2 linked regions of the Halorhodospira halochloris genome follow. The protein of the gene in region 1 interacts with the protein of each later gene in a pairwise test. Links are inferred from orthologs where the notes say so. Each region holds a gene or a part of one and is shown on either strand. Other genes may lie near its edges. The genes, in order: leuS and ligA.

The links.
Region 2: the proteins of leuS (region 1) and ligA interact in binary tests that used the Escherichia coli proteins (3 or more experiments, as listed by UniProt). The link is inferred for Halorhodospira halochloris from one-to-one orthologs.

Annotation. Positions count from the first base shown.
Region 1 is NZ_AP017372.2:2,043,006-2,052,943, forward strand. What follows is about bases 4,324-7,435. They hold leuS (leucine--tRNA ligase), read right to left. Parts: upstream 7,060-7,435; coding sequence 4,588-7,059; downstream 4,324-4,587. Other genes in these bases: HH1059_RS09390 (LPS-assembly lipoprotein LptE), read right to left, coding at 4,324-4,601; HH1059_RS09400 (zinc ribbon-containing protein), read left to right, coding at 7,258-7,435. Outside these bases: 23S rRNA (pseudouridine(1915)-N(3))-methyltransferase RlmH, read right to left, coding at 1-458; rsfS (ribosome silencing factor), read right to left, coding at 619-969; nadD (nicotinate-nucleotide adenylyltransferase), read right to left, coding at 991-1,671; HH1059_RS09380 (glutamate-5-semialdehyde dehydrogenase), read right to left, coding at 1,678-2,955; holA (DNA polymerase III subunit delta), read right to left, coding at 3,061-4,068; more of HH1059_RS09390, read right to left, coding at 4,071-4,323; more of HH1059_RS09400, read left to right, coding at 7,436-7,794; HH1059_RS09405 (contractile injection system protein, VgrG/Pvc8 family), read right to left, coding at 8,009-9,938.
Region 2 is NZ_AP017372.2:1,024,602-1,034,397, reverse strand. What follows is about bases 2,234-5,203. They hold ligA (NAD-dependent DNA ligase LigA), read right to left. Parts: upstream 4,823-5,203; coding sequence 2,645-4,822; downstream 2,234-2,644. Other genes in these bases: zipA (cell division protein ZipA), read right to left, coding at 4,824-5,203; HH1059_RS04785 (efflux RND transporter periplasmic adaptor subunit), read right to left, coding at 2,234-2,313. Outside these bases: HH1059_RS04790 (efflux RND transporter permease subunit), read right to left, coding at 1-1,093; more of HH1059_RS04785, read right to left, coding at 1,090-2,233; more of zipA, read right to left, coding at 5,204-6,272; chromosome segregation protein SMC, read right to left, coding at 6,355-9,796. UniProt on the Escherichia coli protein: DNA ligase that catalyzes the formation of phosphodiester linkages between 5'-phosphoryl and 3'-hydroxyl groups in double-stranded DNA using NAD as a coenzyme and as the energy source for the reaction.

The sequences.
Region 1 (9,938 bases):
CCCCGATGATAAGGGTGGCCACTGAGAAGGGTCCAGGCCCGGTATACTTGCTCGGCAACCAGAACCCGCACCAACATATGGGGCAGGGTCAGCGGTGATAACGACCAACGCCTATCAGCCCGCTGCAGGACAGCCGGAGCTAAGCCACCGGCTCCACCGATGAGCAAGGCAGCTCTGCCGCCGTGATGACTCCAGATATCAAAGTGCTCGGCCCACTGTCTGGTGCTGAGCGCCTCACCCCGCTCATCAAATGCAATACATGGGACACCGTCTTTTACTGCGCGCAACAACCCGTCTGCCTCCCGTTCAGCAACCTGGGCAGCGTTATTGCTACGAGCAGCAGCAACCTCGGTTAGACTCAGTCGCCAGCCACGACCGAGACGTTCAGCATACTCGTTGTAGCCTTCGCGCACCCACTTCGGTGGCTTAGTTCCTACTGCTATGAGATCTAGGCGCATAATTCAGATTAGTAGCGTATGCCTATAATAGAGCCCTGCTTGCCCCAGTATGGAGGACGCCGTGAATCCATCACTGAAGGCTCATGGCGCCATCCCTGACGCCAAGATCTCCACACTGGGGGAGCAAGGAGGCTCAGGTGGGAGATTTATAGGCGCCTGCCTAACCGCTCCCAACTTGCATCTCATCATCCATTTCCCACATCCGCTCAAGACGGTAGAAATCCCGGCTCTCAGCAGTCATGACGTGCAATACCACATCTCCTAGGTCGATCAAGACCCACTCGGAGCCAGCCTGATCGCCTTCGATCGCCAAGTTAGATAGTCCCTGTTTTTTGGCCGCATCAACCACGTGCCGAGCAATCGACTGGATATGCCGACCCGAATTCCCGGTAGTAACCACCACTAAATCAGTAATCGGAGTCCTTTCACGGACATCAATTACTACCGTCTGCTCTGCCTTGATATCTTCAAGGGCCTGACGGACTATATTTTCAAGCTCTTGTAAGTGCATAGGGCGCTCTCTAGTTAACCATCACAACTGTCTATACCCATACAGAGACTCCGCAACGATGCGCTCCCTTACCCTTTCGGGCAGCAGATAGCGGACCGACTTGCAATTGGCCAGGGCTCTACGAATGCCAGTAGCAGATATTGGCAGGGGGGTTACCGGCTGCACGTATATGCCACCAAATGCCTGATTATGCAGCAGTGCAGGATCACTGATGTGGCGCTCAGCGAGTACAGCGGCCAGTTCGGCTGGCATCTGGCCTGTTACACCAGGGCGCTCAGCGACGACAATATGGGCCAAATCGAAGAGTTGTCGCCAACGCGACCACCCCGGCAAGCCGAGAAAAGTATCATAGCCGAGAATCAGGCAAATCGATGTCTGGGCACCCTTCTCGCGCTGCTCCGCCCATATCTGCACCAGCGTATCGACCGTATACGATGGGCCTTCTCTGTGCAGCTCACGGGTATCTACTACGGCAGCCGGATTGTCGGCGATTGCCAATTCGACCAACTCGGCTCTTACTTGAGGGCTGAGTCTAGGTCGTGCTCGGTGCGGTGGTATGCGCGCCGGCATAAACCGCAGCTCGCTGAGCTGTAACGCTTCCCGAACCTCCTCCGCCGGGCGCAAGTGGCCATAGTGGATGGGATCAAAAGTACCTCCGAGGATACCTATTGAATGGTGGGCTGCCTGCAAACCGATTGTCACCCCTTGCTAACCACCGCGGATATGGCCATCGCCGATTACGATAAATTTCTCAGTAGTCAGCCCTTCCAGCCCGACTGGTCCACGTGCGTGGAGCTTATCGGTACTTATCCCTATCTCAGCACCGAGGCCATATTCATAGCCATCGGCGAAACGTGTCGAGGCGTTAACCATAACTGAACTGGAATCTACCTCGCGCAAAAACCGCTGTGCCATAGGGTAGCTCTCGGTAACTATAGACTCGGTATGTCCAGAGCCGTAGCGCTGTATATGGTCAAGCGCAGCATCAAAGTCATCGACGATAGTGATGCTGAGGATAGGCCCGAGGTACTCGGTTCCCCAATCTTCTTCACTAGCCGCTATAGCCTCAGGCACCATGGCGCAAACCCGTGGGCATCCGCGCAATTCAATATCCGCTTGGCGCAACTGCGCGGCTATCTGGGGGAGGACGCGCTCGGCAACATCAGCCGCTACTAGCAGTGTCTCCATGGTGTTACAAGTGCCAAGGCGCTGGACTTTGGAATTGACCGCAATGGCAACCGCTTTATCAATGTCAGCAGCGCTGTCAATATAAACATGGCAGACGCCATCGAGATGTTTGATTACCGGGATGCGCGCCTCATTGCTAATCCTCTCGACCAGCGATTTACCCCCTCTAGGCACAATTACATCGACATACTCGGGCATCTGGATCAGTGCGCCAACCGCATCTCTATCCGTAGTGGCAATGACCTGCGCACCGTCTTCAGGCAAGCCAGCCTGTACCAATGCCGAGCGAATACACTGACCAATGGCTTGATTCGACTTGATTGCCTCAGATCCGCCACGCAGAATCGCAGCGTTGCCCGATTTAATGCACAGGCCGGCGGCATCCGCGGTCACATTAGGCCGTGACTCATAGATTATGCCGATCACTCCCAACGGCACCCGCATCCTGCCGACTTGAATACCCGAAGGCCGTGAGGCCACCTCGCGCACCGCCCCTACCGGGTCAGGCAGGGCTGCTATCTCGCGCAACCCATCTGCCATCGTCTGGATGCGTGCAGAGGTTAGTTCCATACGATCAATGAGGGCATCATCCAGCCCTGCCTGGCGGGCTGCGCCGAGGTCTTCTTTATTGGCCTCCGCTATGGCCGCGGCGTTGGCCTCGATTTGCTCGGCCATGCCCCGCAGTGCTGCATTACGGGCAGCAGTGGTAGAACGCGCAACCTCACGCCCCGCAGCACGGGCTCGTTTGCCGATCGCCTCGACTTGTTTAGCTATATTGGCCGTTGAGTCGGTAGTCATTGTTCTCCGCTATATAGATGATCATCACAACAAGTCTCCCAAGTATCCCTGAGGGCACTTATAAAAGGCGCCACCGTTTACCAGCCACTACCAATCACCTAGATTCTAGCGCCGCGAAGCCGCTCTAGCCAAGCGCGATACTAGTGCCCTCAAGGCCTCTTGCGGATTACTTCCGGGAACTCCCTTGATGGCGCAATCGACCTCGTGGCAACGGCGCAATAGCCGATGCCACGTATGAGTGGGCTGGCGCCTAGCTGTGGCCTTCAGCAAGCCGCTGCGTCGTTTAAATATCTTCTCCTGATAGAGGATCTTATCATCCGCACCCGCAGATAAGCGGGCGGCAGCTCGTATGTCACGAGCCAAGGCCCATAGAATCAGCGGTTGGCCAGTCCCTTCCTGCTCCAGGATCTCAAGTATGCGGTGGGCCCTGGGCAGATCTCCATTAAGGGCAGCATCGGCTAAATCATCGACGCTATATCTAGCGCTGTCGGCTAATGAGAGCGCAGCGTTATCGGCGCCGACCGGACCTTTGCCGTTAAGCAGCAGGAGCCTTTCGACCGCTTGATCGACGGCAAGAAGATTGCCCTCTGCCCGCTCCACAATGAGCTCAACCGCCTCGCTATCAGGCTTTAGGCCGGCTCTCTCCAGGCGCTGCCGCACCCACTGCGACATCTTGTCAAGCGGCAATGGCCAACAATAAACAAAAACCCCCGCCTGCTCAATGGCTTTGACCCAAGCAGATTCGCGCGCACCTTTATCAAGTCGGTTGCTGGTGACCAGCAATAGCGCATCATCCGGTGGATCGCTGCAATAAACCTGTATAGCACGAGAGCCGGCATTACCAGGCTTACCGTTAGGCATACGCAGCTCAAGCAGGCGCCGATCACCGAAGATCGACATGCTCGCAGCCGCCTCATTCAGCCGCCCCCAATCGAAGTTTGAGTCGACATCAAAAACCTCGCGCTCGGAAAAGCCAGACTGACGCGCCGCCTCACGCCAAGCATCGCTTGCCTCGCGTTGGAGCAGCGGCTCTTCACCGGCGATTAGACAGACCGGCGGCAGGGCCTGCTGTCGCTCGAGCCGGCGCAGAAATGCCTCGGGGGTTTCAGGCATGGTTAGATAACCTGCAGACGCAGCATTATCATCCGCGCAACCTCGTCACGCAGTTCCTCCTCTATATCATCCTCGCGGCGGCGACGTTGATCGGCCCCACCCTCAACCTCGGCAAAGGTGCGCATTGCATTTGCCGCCTGGCGGTCGATGAGCACATCTCCCGCGCTATCCTCAACGCTATAGCTCACTCTATATTCCAAGCGATACTCCTCGGCATCACCACCGACTCCCACCGCTGCGGTCTCCCGGTCGCTGCTTCGCGTATGCAGAATCACAACTAGGTCGGCCTCGTTACGGCTCTCTACCTGCCTACCCCCGGCGCCTTCAATGCCCCTGCGCACAGCCCTACGCAAATCCGAGCTACCGATATCGTCGATCACATAAAGGCCCTGTCCAGCAAGAGATATACCCCCAGGCGATCCCCGCAACTGCCAACCACAGGCGCTGACGACCAAGCCGAGCAAAACCACGGCTAGTAGCGCCCCCCTGAAATAGACTCTGAAGTGGCCGATCTTCATCTCACTTAGCAACAACCACGTTGAGCAGCTTGCCTGGCACGAAGATGACTTTTTTCACCTCTTTGCCCTCCACAAAGCGTTGTACATTAGGTTCTTGCAAAGCAGCCTGCCGAGCTTCATCTTCGCTGGCATCAGCCGGCAGGGTGACGTGACCACGCAACTTGCCATTAACCTGGACAACCAACTCCAACTCATCGCGCTCCAAGGCGCTAGCATCGGCCTGCGGCCATCTGGCATCAACAACGGGCTGCTCATAACCTAGCTGCCACCACAGGTAGTGAGACAAATGCGGGGTTATCGGGGCAAGGATCAATACCGCAGTCTCCAGGCCCTCCTGCATCACGGCCCGACCGGCATCGCTTTGATCTTCAACTGCCTTGCCCAGGGCATTGGTCAGCTCCATGGTCGCAGCTATTGCGGTGTTGAATGTGAACCGCTTGCCTATGTCATCTGAGGCCTTAACAATTGTCTCATGCACCTTGCGGCGCAGATCTTTCTGCTCCTTTGTCAATGACTCATGCAAGCTTTGCGCATCCAAATCGGGCGGCGCCCCGGCACTAACGTGATCGCGTACCAACCCATAGAGACGGCGTAGGAAGCGATAGGATCCTTCGACTCCGGAGTCCGACCACTCCAATGATTGATCCGGTGGCGCTGCAAACATGGTGAAAAGGCGAACGGTATCAGCCCCAAAACGCTCCACCATCTCCTGCGGATCAACGGTATTGCCCTTTGACTTAGACATCTTGGCGCCGTCTTTTAAGACCATCCCTTGGGTCAACAGACGGGTAAATGGCTCATCGGAACTGACCAGCCCCTCATCGCGAAGCACCTTATGAAAGAAGCGGGCATACAGCAGATGAAGGACCGCGTGCTCGATACCACCAATGTATTGATCTACCGGCAGCCACTGGTCGGCGCGCTCATCGAGCATGCTCTGATCCTGATCGGCACAGGCAAAGCGAGCAAAATACCACGACGACTCCATGAAGGTATCGAAGGTGTCGGTCTCGCGCTCAGCAGACCCACCACACTCAGGGCAGGTGGTAGAGTAGAATGATGGCATTGACTTGAGCGGGGAGCCGGCACCGGTAATCTCTACCTCTTCCGGCAAGGTGACCGGCAGCTGCTCATCGGGGACCGGCACAGCACCACAACTCGGGCAGTGGATTATCGGAATCGGCGCCCCCCAGTAGCGCTGTCGCGAAATCCCCCAGTCCCGCAGCCGATATTGGGTCTGGCGCTGACCAAGGCCCTCAGCTTCGAGGCGCTCGGCTATGGCCACAAAGGCGTTCTGCGAGGTCATCCCCGAAAACGGCCCAGATTCGACGAGCACTCCATAGTCACTGAAAGCACCTTCAGAGATATCGAGATCACTTCCATCACCAGGATGGATGACTGGCTTTATGGGGATGTTGTACTGAGTAGCAAACTCCCAATCGCGCTGGTCGTGAGCAGGCACTGCCATCACTGCCCCTGAGCCGTACTCCATAAGGACAAAATTGGCTACCCAGACCGGTATTCGCTGCCCAGTTAGCGGGTGAATTGCCTCCAGACCGGTATCTACTCCGCGCTTCTCGCGGGTTGCCATGTCGGCCTCGGCCGTACCTCCGCTGCGAGCCTCGTCGACCAGATCGGCGATCTGCTGATTACTTGCTGCCAACTCCAGGGCTAGCGGGTGTTCGGGGGCCAAACCCATATAAGTAACGCCATAAAGGGTATCAGGACGAGTAGTAAAAACCGTCAAAACCTCATCGCGGCCGTCGAGAGCAAAGCTCAGCTCGACACCCTCAGAGCGTCCGATCCAATTGCGCTGCATATTAAGCACCTGGTCTGGCCAACCCTTAAGGTTATCCAAACCATCAAGCAGCTCGCCAACATAATCGGTAATCCGCAGAAACCATTGCGGTATCTCGCGGCGCTCGACGAGGGCTCCAGAACGCCAACCACGACCATCAATGACCTGCTCGTTGGCGAGCACCGTCTGGTCAACCGGATCCCAGTTGACCGCAGCAGTATCACGATACACCAGACCCTTACGGTAGAGGCGAGTAAACAACCACTGCTCCCAGCGATAGTACTGCGGGTCGCAGGTCGCCAGTTCGCGCTGCCAGTCATAGCCAAAGCCGAGGCGTTGGAGCTGCTCGCGCATGGCCTCGATATTTTCCCTTGTCCATGCCGCAGGGGGAACGCCACGCTCCATTGCGGCATTCTCTGCCGGCAGACCGAAGGCGTCCCAGCCCATGGGCTGGAGCACGTTATACCCTTGCATGCGTTTGTAGCGGCTAACCACGTCGCCGATGGTATAGTTGCGGACATGGCCCATGTGCAGCCGGCCGCTTGGGTATGGGAACATGGACAAACAGTAGTACTTGGGGCGTGAATCGCCCTCAGTGGCACGGAAGGATTCTTTCTCCTGCCAATACTGCTGGGCTTGAGTCTCTATTTTCTGGGGTTGGTACTGCTCTTCCATTGCGCTCGCATTATTGATGTGGATTGATAGCATGACTAATTAGCCCGTCAGAGCCCCTCAAAAAGTCGCTGTGAACCACCCAGCCCTCCAGAGAGAGCCCGATAATCCCTTTAAGGATAACTCAGGGTGAGTTGCAACCGAAGAGCTGAACATAGAAACTGTTCATAGAAGGGGCACGATTAGATCAAGGAGAGGCCAATGAGCAACCCTGAAGCGGAGAATCAAGATCGCCTAAGCCAAGGTTATGAGCTACTACTAGATAGGGTCAGAAAGATATTCGCAGAAGCTGAGGAGCACGTCCCCTCCCTCAGCGAGGCGTTAAGCCATGCCAAACAAGAGTGCATTAACAATGGTGAGTTAACTCACGAAGAGGCTAACCAGGTAGAGCACTATCTGCGCCGAGATGCTGAAGAAGCCGGTGCTTGGCTCGCTCAAAGCAGTGATGATGATCCACATCTAGGTGACTGGCTGCGCATGGATCTGCAAATGCTTGAGAGCTGGCTATGGGAGGCCTTCTCATCCATCGCTGATCGCACCAAACTGGAGTTGCAAGGGTTCACTACCACCGGCGAACCAAGTGTATATCACAGTGGTGAGGTTGCTGGGCCAGGCACCTTGCAGTGCTTCTCCTGCGGCCGCGAACTGAGCTTTTCCCGCCCTGAGGCTATCCCGAAGTGCCCTGGCTGCGATAATGAGGAATTTATTCGCACCGGCTACGGCGATTTTGAAGATTAACCCAAAGTACTTACTTGGCCCTGCCATTATTAGAGCATCTGCATTACAGGGAACCTCTAAAACTTCGCCAGCGCCACTCATCCGCCCCGGTGTGGAGGTCTTGGCGCCAGGGATGGCGCCATGAAGCCTCCAAGGATGGATTCACGGCGTCCTCCACACCGGAGCGGATGAGTGGCGCTGGCGAAGTTTTAGAGGCACCCTACAGGGGCATTTGTTAGCTGCTGTATTCGACATCGCCGGTAAGCGAGATATTTTGATCAGCTGCTATGGTTATGCTGTTGCCCCAAATTTGCACAGAACCCTGGGCAGACACAGCTACTCCGGCTGAATTGGCGCCATTGGCAAAGCTCACCATCCCATTCAAGCTCGAGACATCCAAACTCTCTTGGGCCTGGAGCGAAAATCTTCCTTGATCCACCTGAACTTCAATCCCTTTGCCAGCTGAGCCCAACTCCAGATCATACCCTGCAGTTATAGCCATACCGGCCTTAGCATTAAATTCAACATTGCCACCAGCTGAACAATTTAAGCTCTCGCTTGAGCCTACCACTGCGGATCCCCCAGCTCGAACACTGATATTGGCAGCAGAGTCGAAGCTTGCGCACCCATTGGCCACTTCTAGACGATCATTAGCTGCAACCGCCTCAGACCTCTGGCCTGCAGCGATCTCCTGTGCCTGCGCTTGGCAATCCAGCTCTATAGGCCCTTCGGCACAGGCGAGGCGGACCATATCGGCAGAGCGCGACTGGCCCAGCTTGATATCCAAAAGGCTCGCTAGGCCAGGACTGTGCAGAGATATCCGCGAACCATCAGCTGCACAACTGCCGGCTCCCTCGACCAGTAAACCTTGACCGGTGCGAGTCTGCACACCACCGTCATGACATTTGAAAGGTGGGGCCAACGGCTTTTCCCTTGCCTGCGGCAACACTCCGAGTATTACCGGCAAATCAGGATCGTGATCAAAGCAGGAGACCAAAACGCGGTTTCCCCCGCTCAGCGGTGTATACCACCCGGCACCATGTACTGCCGGGGAGGCAAAAGGCTGAAGGCGCTGCACTGGATCCGATATCGGCGCAAAGCCCTCTTCGGCGACCACTGCCTCCACTCTAGCCATTCCGGCTGCCGCAGTCTGAGCACGCCCTGCGCCGTGCCCAGAGTTGGCTACCTGAGCGCTCATCACCAGAGGGCGCACCTGCGTGGCAGGCAGTTCGGGACGATAACGCAGCAACTTGCTGCCGAGCAGTTCCGGCATGCTCTCTATTTCAACCCAGAACTCCTGACCATTAGAGCCCCGGCGCAGTCGATGACGGGCGGAGACTATCAAATGCCGACCTTCATAACGGCTCACAAAGTCATCTCCGCCGGCAGCTAGATCACTAACGTTGACACAAACACCAGCTCGTAAAGCTGAGCAATATCCCCAAGCAAAAAACCGATACTGCTGCCCAGTGCTACGCTCGGAATAGATGCGCTGCAAGCGTTCTATGTCAAAACCGGCATCTGTGTATCTATGTGCTTTGGCAGCCGAGACAAAGGGTTGTTCTACTAACTTTTCCCGGATGCGGTATCCGGATAAGCCATAACCGTGTTGATGACCAAGCGTATTGCCTGGCGCCACCTTTAACTGGTTATCGCAGGAATTTGGGCGCAATTGCAAGCCAGGTAATGCGCTAGAGTCATCGACAAATATAGGCCTCTCTGTAGGGCCATCTATCCAAGTGTAATAGATACCTTCTCGCGCCAGGATGCGTTGCAAGAGCGCATAATCGCTCTCTGCCGCCTGCAGAATAAAGCCCCGCTGACCAGTCGACGACCCTACACGCCAGTCAAAATCATCCTCGTCGTAACCTACCTTGGCTAGCAATTGAGCAACTAGTTCTCGCTTTTCTATCCGGGAATAGAGTCTTGTCGAGTGGTTCCAGTTGAGTTGATTAATACATGGCTCGATCCGACCTGTAAATCGCCTCTCGCCACTCACCGGACAGTCCCCTGACGACCAGCTGGTAACTACACCAGACACTTCGCGAGGAGCCCAACCGCCATTAGCCCAGCTTAATTTCGCAACATTCCCAACTATGAGATTGGATTGCCATAGGCGTGAGCACTCTCCATCAAGGGGGCCGGAAAAATCAAAACGAAACGGA
Region 2 (9,796 bases), 1.0 Mb from region 1 along the record:
GGATAGCTACGCCGGCAACCGCTGCGGCGCGGAAATCGCGCATAAAGACCAACATCACCAGCAGGGCGAGGACCCCGCCGAAGAGGATAGTCCGTCCCAGGTTGGCCATCGAGCGCTCAATATAAACGGCAGTGTCGCGAACCACCAGCAGGCCGATCTGCGGCATATCTTCGCGCAACTGCTCGATCTCACTGCGCAGGGCACGCGCCGTTTCAACGGTGTTGGCATCGGTTCGCGCCCGCACGCCGAGCCGGATCCCCTGGACCCCATCGACCCGAATGCGCCGAGTCTCTCGCTCGTGGGTATCGCGCACCTCGGCAATATCGGCTAAACGTATCCGCGCGCCATCCTCACCGCGGCCAACGACTACCGTTGCCAAGGTATCCAGATCAGTTACCCGCCCCGGCACCCGCAAGCCCCGCTCGTGACGCCCCTCTTCACGGGTACCGGCAGCCACCTCGAAGTCGGCATCTGCCAAGGCGCTGCGCACATCCTCCAGCGCAAGTCCGACCGCCTGCAGGCGACCCCGATCTACAGCTATCTCAATCTCGCGCTCCAGGCCGCCCCAGATATCCACCGAACCCACCCCGGGGATGCGCTCGAGCCTGTCGCGGACCCGATCCTCAGCAAGCCGGCGCAGCTCGATCGGATCAAGATCGGAGGCTAGGCCGAGCACCATTACCGGCCGGTCGGACATATCGATAAAGCGCAGTCGCGGGCGCTCGACGCCGTCGGGCAGATTGGGCAGAATCCGATCAATGCGCTCGCGAATATCGTTAGCCGCAGCATCCAGATCGGTGCCCCAAGCGAAAGAAAGGATCACATCGCCCTGCCCCTCCGCCGAGGTCGACTCAATACTCTCAACCCCAGCCACCGGAGCGACCGCATTCTCGATCCGCTCAACAACCTGCGACTCAACTTCCTCGGGCCCGGCCCCTTCATAGGAGGCGGATATCCGCACAGTCGGATAATCGACCTCGGGCATCAGGTCGATAGGCAACCGGTCAAGAGAATTAAGCCCCAATATGACCGCTATCAGTGTCACCATAACGGTGAACACCGGGCGCTGCCCACAAAACGCGGCTAACTTCACAGCGCCTCCAACTGCTCACCGACTATTTCTACCTCGGCCTGCTCACCAATCAGGTGCTGACCGAGAGTAACCACTTGAGCACCCTCACCTAGCTCCTCATCCACAGGCCTAACCACGACCCGGGAGTCACTGCGCAAGCCGACCTCGACCGCCACCTGTCGCGCCTTAAGGACTTCTTCGCCATCCTCGTCTTGCTCGGGAGTTACCGGGTAAATCACCGTCCTGCCCCCACGTCGGGCGATGGCATCGTAGGGCACGGTCAAGGCGTCTTCGATCTTATCGACTTGCAAGGAGACACGCGTGAACATACCTGGGCGCAATAGACCTTGCGGATTCGGCACTCGCAACTCGACACGGGCTTGCCGGGTTCCGGCCTGAAATAGCGGGGCCAAACGCACCACTTCGGCATCAAAACTGGCCTGCGGGTAAGCGGAAACACTCAACTGAGCACCTTGCCCGGGGCTGATAAGCCCATAATCGCGCTCGGAGACGAACGTCACTGCACGCAGCTCGGAGAGATCGAGCAATGAGAGAATGGGTTCGTTGGCGCTGACAGTAGCCCCTGGGTCGATAAAGCGCTCACCGACCACCCGCTCACCCTCGCCCCCTTCCCAGTCGGCACGGATCTCGGTGAATGACAGGCGAATACGCGCTGCACTCAAGGCGGCCTGGCGTTGCGCTATGCGGGCCTCAGCGAGCTGCTTACGGCTACGCTCGGCGGCCACTTGCGCCTCAGCGGCCTCAAGGTCTGCCGCTGAGGCAATCTCACGTTCACGCAGGTCACGGGTACGGGACAGCTCTCGCTCAGCGTTCTGCAGCGTCGATTCGCGCTCTGCAAGCTCGGCCCGCGCCACCTCGAGTTCGGCCTCAGCCTGGGCAACCTCTTGTTCTATCTCCCGCTGATCAAGCCGGGCGAGCAGATCGCCCTGCTCAACAACATCCCCGATACGCACCTCAACACTGCGTATCTCTGCACCGATTTTAGGCGCAACCTCGTAAGAGGAGAGCGCCTCCAAGCTACCATCGAGGCGTCGAATATCGCGCATATCTCGCCGCTCGATAGTACCTACTTCAACGGCAACGCCTCGGCCATCGCGGTCCCGCTCACCATCAGCGGGGCCGCCTTCAATCAGAAAAATAGCCGCGGCGCCAGCCGCTATACAGGCGCTGAGCAACCACACCCAGCGCCGGGCAACCGCCCCTAGGATCTGTCTTAACATCGGGATTCAATCAATACCGGCAACTCAATATTAAAGAAATTTGCTATGTGCTAAGTTTACCAATGTCTTGATTGGTTTTGTTCAAAAGAATTGCAAGGATTTGTGAGGAAGTTATGTTTGTGTGCAGTGTGATGGCTCGATGTATCTGGGCGCCTCTAAAAACCACCCGCTAAGCCTGGAGCTGCCTAGATGTGGGGGGCTTGGCGCCACGGATGGCGCCATGAAGCCTCCAGGGATGGGTTCACGGCGTCCTCCACACCTAGGCAGCCCTAGGCTTGGAGGGTGGTTTTTAGAGGCAGCCTACTGAGAGGTTTGGGTAGAGTGGCGTAACTCAACAGTCTTTTGAACATAATTGAGTGAATTCCCCCTCATCCAAAACCGTAATCCCTAACTCCCGGGCTTTGGACAGTTTACTGCCGGCATCTTCGCCAGCAACCACATAATCGGTCCGTCGCGAGACGCTACCGGTTACCTTCCCGCCCTGCCGTTCTATAGCCGCCTTGGCCTCGCTTCTCGTCATACCCTGTAGGCTGCCGGTTAAGACAATGCTCTTGCCGGACAAAGGCGCCTGCTCTCCACCAGCTTCGCCCGCAGAGCCGCCTGGCTGCCGCGGTTCCGGCCAGCTTACCCCGGCAGCACAAAGGCGCTCAATTACCCCACGGTTATGCTCTTCGGCAAAAAAGCGAACGATCGACTGCGCGACTACCGGTCCGATATCCTCAAGCTGCTCAAGCTCTTCAACCGGTGCAGCCATGATCCGCAACAACGCCTCGCTAGTGATATGCGATTGCTCTGGCAGCCCCAAATACTGGCGCAATAGCACGCTAGCCCCCCTGCTATCATCTGCACTATCCGCAGGGGCTATCTCTTGGCACAAAGTGCTCGCCGCAGCCGCTAAGCGCTGCGCAGTCACTTCGCCGACGTGCATAATACCGAGCGCATAGATGAACCTATCGAGACTACTCCGCCGGGCTCGAGCCAGGGCGTTGAGAAGATTATCCGCCGATTTATCGCCCATCCTCTCCAAGCCGGCGAGCTGTTCGTGGCGCAAGTAAAAAAGATCGGCGACATCCCGAACCAGCCCCTTAGCAACCAGCTGCTCGATTATCTTTTCGCCGAGGCCATCTATATCCAAGGCCCGGCGCGAGGCGAAATGCTGCACCGCTCCCTCAAGCTGCGCCGGACAGGAGAGCCCGCCGACACACCGATGGGCCGCCTCACCGGCAAGGCGCACCACTTCAGCCCCGCACTGCGGACAAGCCCTCACACGCTCCTCAAAACGCCAGGGCTGCGCCTCGCCTGGGCGCTTATCAAGGACCACATCGGTAATCTCGGGGATGACATCGCCGGCCCGGCGCACCATCACCGTATCCCCTTCACGGACATCTTTGCGCGCCAGTTCATCGGCATTATGCAGACTCGCTCGCGAAACCGTTACCCCACCGATATCGACCGGCTCCAAGCGGGCCAACGGGGTGATCTTACCGGTGCGACCCACCGAGGGGACGATCTGGCGAACCGTAGTTGTCGCCTCACGGGCCGGCAGCTTAAAGGCAATAGCCCAGCGCGGGGCACGGGCAGTAAAGCCGAGCTCGTCACGCGTCGCCAAATCATCTACCTTGAACACCGCGCCATCGATCTCGAACTCTAGCTCATCACGCTGCTCAATGAGCTGCTGATGGAAGCGGTGGCACTCCTCTACTCCGCTGAGGCTGCGCAGCGGCTCACTTACCCGAAAACCCCACTTGCTTAGCCACTGGAGAACCTGCCAGTGGCTGAGCGCACCGGTAGCACGCGGCTCGCCTACCCCGAAGACAAAGAGGGTTAACGGGCGCTTGGCGGTAATCCGTGGATCGAGCTGACGCAGCGAACCGGCAGCAGCGTTGCGCGGATTGGCGAATGGGCGCTCCCCGGCTTGCCAACGCTGCTCATTGAGTGCCTCGAAATCCGCCTTGCGGATCACAACCTCGCCGCGCACCTCAAAGCGCGCAGGGTAGCCGCTACCACGCAGGCGCAACGGTACACTGCCAATGGTACGGACATTAGCGGTAACATCCTCACCAGCCCGCCCGTCACCGCGGGTGCCCGCGCGCACTAGCTGCCCATCAACGTAGGTCAGGCTCAGGGAGATGCCATCGAGTTTGGGTTCACCGGTGTAGGCTATCTGTTCAGCGCCACTGAGTTCCCGAATCCGCCGGTCAAAGTCGTCGAGATCGCCCGGTTCGAAGGCATTGTCCAGGGAGAGCATAGGACTGTCATGATGGAGTGTTGCCAGCTCACTCTGCGGACTCCCCGCAACCCGCTGGGTCGGCGAATCGGCAGTTATCAGTTCCGGGTGGCTTTGCTCAAGGCGCCGCAGTTCGGCAAAGAGGGCATCGTACTCGGAGTCGGCTATGCTTGGCCGATCAAGCACATAGTAGCGATAATCGTGTTCGGCGATTTCGCGGCGTAACTGCTCGACTTGTTGCTGCACTGCAGCGTAGTCTTTTGAATTATCGATTTCGCTCACGTTATTGCTTATGCATGGCAATATGCAGTTGACGGCGATGCTCGCGCAGCTGCTCACGCATGTGCTCGGCAACCTGACGGCTTAAAGTCGACCGCGTACTATCGAGTAAGGTTCCATCGAGATGGCGCGAGACATGGTAGGCAGTGGCCAGCAAGGTATCAAGGGCCTCTTCACCGTCAACCGGCAGCGGTAACTGCATAAAGAAGGCCAGCCCCGGAGTCTGCAAGCGCGGCAAGGTCTGCTCAGGATCAAGGTATCCTGGCTCAACCATGCTAGCCACACTAAAGATCGTGAATTGCCCGATCTCGCTGCGCCCCCGCCGATGCCAGATGCGGTGCTCACCGGGCACCATGCGCACTGACTCTAAGGCCGCCGCGATATCCGGGCCATTAAAGCGCTGCCCCTCCCGCGCCCCGACATAGACTACTACGACCTTCTCGGCCTCGGGGACGCTGCCGGTGCGATAGGCATTCATCTCCACCTGAGATGCCGGCGAGAGCTTCAGCGGCGGCGGCTCGCTGCGCTGCTCTTGATGGCTCTGGCCACCACCCTCAGCAGCGCTCACCGGGCGGTCAGCACTATCTGGCGACACTGGCTCATCGGCGCTAGCAGAGCCTCTGGCAACACCCTGTCTGTCGCTCACATCTGACGCGGCAGCTTGCTGACTGGAAACGGACTGATTGGCTTCAGGCTGTTTTGGATCTTTTGGCGCAGCTCGGGTTTGAGCCGATTGGGGCTGCTCAAGCTCTGTAGCGGCTGTATCGGTTTGCTTTTGATCGGGCCGTTTCTGGCCGGATCCTTTCTGGCCGGATCCTTTCTGGTCGGATCCTTTCCGGGCGGGCTGACTCTTATCGGACTCCGCCGGTGCGGGCTTTGACGCTGCAGGAGCTGCCGATTGCACATCTTCGCGGGGCTCATCTTCCTGCCACCAGGGCCCCTCCGGGCCGACTCCGGTATCAGCGACCGTACTGCTGCCACTACTCGGCTGTGCAGTGGGCTCAGCAGCGGATCCAGCAACCGAGCGTTTATGGGCATCTGTACCGGCTTGATTACGGCCACTTCCGGAAGCCGGCTGATGCCGCTCGATGTCAGCATAAACCCCGGAGCCACCACGCTCCTGCTCATCCTCTCTGAGTAGATCATCGATACTCTGCAGGGCATCCTCATCAATAAAGGGGGTATCATAGTTCGGCGCCGGCGGATGGTCATAGGGGGCATCCAGATCATCGATAAAGACCTTATCCTTATTCTGTTCCGGCGAGCCGCCAGCAAACCAGCGCGAGCTTTTAGTCTTGAGACCCTCTTTGCTACTAGAGCTACTCGGATCACCTTGGCTTCCGGAGCCACTCTCCCTGGCCCGACGGCGCTTCTCCCGCCACCGCCCGACGAGATAAATGGCCACCAGCACCAAAAGACCGATGCCAAGGATTGTCCAGCGTAAAGGATCCATGGCTTACCTCTCTCCCAGCAGTGCAGCGCAGCTGTCGGGGCGCATCGGGTTACTATCAACTCGAGTCATAAAACAGCTCCCATCAGGCACCAGCCATCTCCGCAGCCTCTTTTACATCGACCGCAACCAGCCGCGATACCCCCGGCTCATTCATGGTCACACCCAATAAGTGCGACACCCGCTCCATGGTAGTACGATTGTGGGTAATCAGGATAAACTGCACACGCTCCGACATTTCAGCCACCAAATCGCAAAATCGCCCTACATTGGCCTCATCAAGCGGCGCATCGACCTCATCCAGCAGGCAAAATGGCGCCGGATTGAGGTTAAATATAGCAAATACCAAGGCCACCGCGGTCAATGCCTTCTCCCCACCAGACAACATATGGATGTTGGTGATCCGTTTGCCTGGCGGTTGAGCAAGGACTACCACCCCGGTAGAGAGTAAATCGTCGTCGGTCAGCTCCAGGTAGGCCCGCCCGCCACCAAATAGGCGCGGGAAGAGCTTACCCAACTCTTGATTAACCTGCTCAAAGGTCTCACGAAAACGCGAACGGGTCTCCCGGTCAATGCGGCGAATGGCGCTCTCAAGGGTCTCAAGGGCCTCGGTCAAATCAGTGTACTGCTGATCGAGATAGCTGCGCCGCTCCTCGAGCTGCTCACACTCATCGATGGCCGCCAGATTAACCGAACCGAGACGGCGAATACGCTCCGCAGTCTTCTCCAGGGCGTCATCCCAGGCACTGATGTCTACCTCTTCAGCGTCACTGGGCAACCGCTGCTCGATGGCCTGTTCATCCTCACCCAGTTCGGCCAGAGCAGTCTCTTCGTGGCTGCGATGGACGCGCAACTCGCCTAACTCCAAGCGCTGCGACTCAAGCTGCTCGCGCAAAGACTCAGCGCGCTGTTCAGCTTCCAGACGCTGGCGATCCTGCTCGCGTAGGCGCCTATCGAGCTCTTCACTGTCGCGGCGCAGCTGCTGCAATTCGCTCTCGAGTTGACTGCGCTGCTCAAGGAGGGACTCGCGCTTAGCGCGCAGTTCACCAACCGGACTGTCCTCCTCGGCTAGGGCCGCGGCGAGTTCATCGCGCTGCTTCATCAGTCGCTCGCGCTGTTCGGCAGCCTTATCCAGCTGTTTACTTAACGAATCCAGCGCGGTCTGCGCCTGCTGGCGCTGCATGGACAGATCATGACGGCGCTCACGCGCTGAGCGCAAGCGCTCGGCGGCCTGTTCCAGATTATCCCGCAGCTGTTCGCGCTCAACCTCCAACTCCTCAAGCCCGGCACCGGTCTGCGCCGCCTCCTCAGCTGCCTTTTGCGCAGCTTGATCGGCCTCAGCGCATTCGCTCTGGGCAGAGCTTTGCTGGGCGATCAGCCGCTGCCGCTCGTCGGCCAGCTCAGCACGGCGCTGCTCAGCTCGCTCAAGCTGCTCGCGGCGCTGCTCCAAACGAGCTGCCAGTTCGGCTTGACGGCGATTGAGCGGCCCCAATTCGGCAGCCTTCTCATCGCGCTGGGCCTGCGCCTGACTAACACCATCGCGTGCCGCGGCGAGCTTTTCAGTGAGCTCAGCAAGGCGCTCCTCAGCCGCCTCAAGCTCAGCCCGCAATTGCTGCATCTGCTGTTCGCGCTCCAGGACCCCGCTCTCAGGCTGACCGGTGGCAGGTGTGCGCAACCAATCGCTACCCAGCCATACCCCCTCAGGGGTAACAATACTCTCTCCTGCCCGCAACTCAGAGCGCAGGCCCAGCGCCTGCTCCAGGCTGTCCGCGCAGCGCACCCCGGCGAGCAGCTCACGCAGCACCGCGGCACCGCTGACATGCTCGAGCAGATATCCCGAGCCGGGCCCGTCCTCATGAGCCGGGGGGTGTTGTCCCGTGCAACTTATCAAAACAACCCCCGGTCCTGTACTTTGATCTTGCCCCCTACTTTCGCCTTGACCTGCTAAAGCCTTCTCTACCAGCTCGCTTGAGGTGATCTCATCGTGCTCGACACAGACCCCCTGCAGCATCTCAGCGAGCACCACCTCCAGTGCCTGCGCCCAGCGGCTGTCCACCTGCAGCCGCTCGGCAAGGCGCGGGGCATCACCCCAGCCCTGCTGCTCAAGCCACTCGCGCAGTTCGCCACCGTCTCTGCCTAAGGCAGCCTCCTGCAGGGTCTCCAATGAGGTCAACCGGGCGCGGGTATCGCTAACCTCCTCGCGCGCCTGCTCTAAATCCGCGGCTACGGCATCGCGCTGGGCAATCAGTTGCTCTAATTCGCCAGCTGCACTATCGCGCTGCTCCTGGAGCGACTCCAAATCCTGCTCGAGCGCCTCAGACTGCGCCTCCAGCTCACCGATCTCCTCCTCCAGGGCCTGGATATCGAGCCCCTGCTGCTCACTATCGAGCCGCGTGATGCGTTCGGCCAGTTCCTCTGCCCGCCGTGCTGCTGCCTCATAACGGGTCCGCTCGACCTCTTCGCGCCGCTGAGCTGCTTGCTGCTCGGCACGCTGCGACTCTGCCCGATCACGCCAAGCATCCAGATCCCGCCGCGCCTGCTGCTGCTCGGCATCCGCCGCTTGCTCTTCTTCCTCTGTTGCCTCGAGCAGCGGCTCCAATTCGGCAAGCTGCTCGCGCAGCTCACTCAGGCGCTGTTGATCTTGATCACTGTCACCCTCCAGCTCACTCAGTGCCTCTCGGGTCTGCTCCAGCTCTTGCTCACGGCGCTGGCGCAGCTCTCGGGTACTATTGATCTTCTCCTCCAAAGAGGCCAACTGCGCACCGGTCTCATAGTATTGCCCCTGCAGTTTATTCAGCTCGTCATTGCGCTGGCTAAGGTTATCGCGCAGGGTTTCTATCTCGTTCTCGGCGTGACGCTGCTCGGCTACCGCGCTCTGGCGCTGGTTTTCAAGATCGGCTAGGGTCTGTTCCAGGGCCTCAATCCGCTGATCGAGACGGCGCCGGCGCAGCAGCGATAGCTCAGCCCGTAACTGCCGTTCCTCGGCGCGGTAACGGCGATACTTCTCGGCCACCTCGGCCTGGCGGCGCAACTTCTCTAGCTGCTTATATACCTCGTCACGAACATCATCGAGGCGCTCTAGGTTCTCGCGTGTATCCCTAATCCGGCGCTCGGTTTCGCGCCGGCGCTCCTTATAGACAGATATCCCAGCCGCCTCCTCGAGGTAGACACGAAGTTCCTCGGGGCGCGACTCGATCACCCGCGAGATCATCCCCTGCTCGATGATGGTATACCCGCGCGGACGCAGCCCTGTGCCAAGAAAGGCCTCACTGATATCCCGGCGGCGACAGCGCGTCCCATTAAGCAGGTACTGCGACTGACCCTCGCGATTTACCTGCCGTTTTACCGATATCTCATTGAATGCTGAGTATTTGCCACCTATAGCGCCATCGCTGTTGTCGAACAGCAGTTCAATGCTAGCCTTGCTGACTGGCGCACGCTCACTCGAGCCGTTGAATATGACATCGGTCATCGACTCGCCACGCAGGTGCTTAGCCGAGCTCTCACCCATAACCCAGCGCACCGCA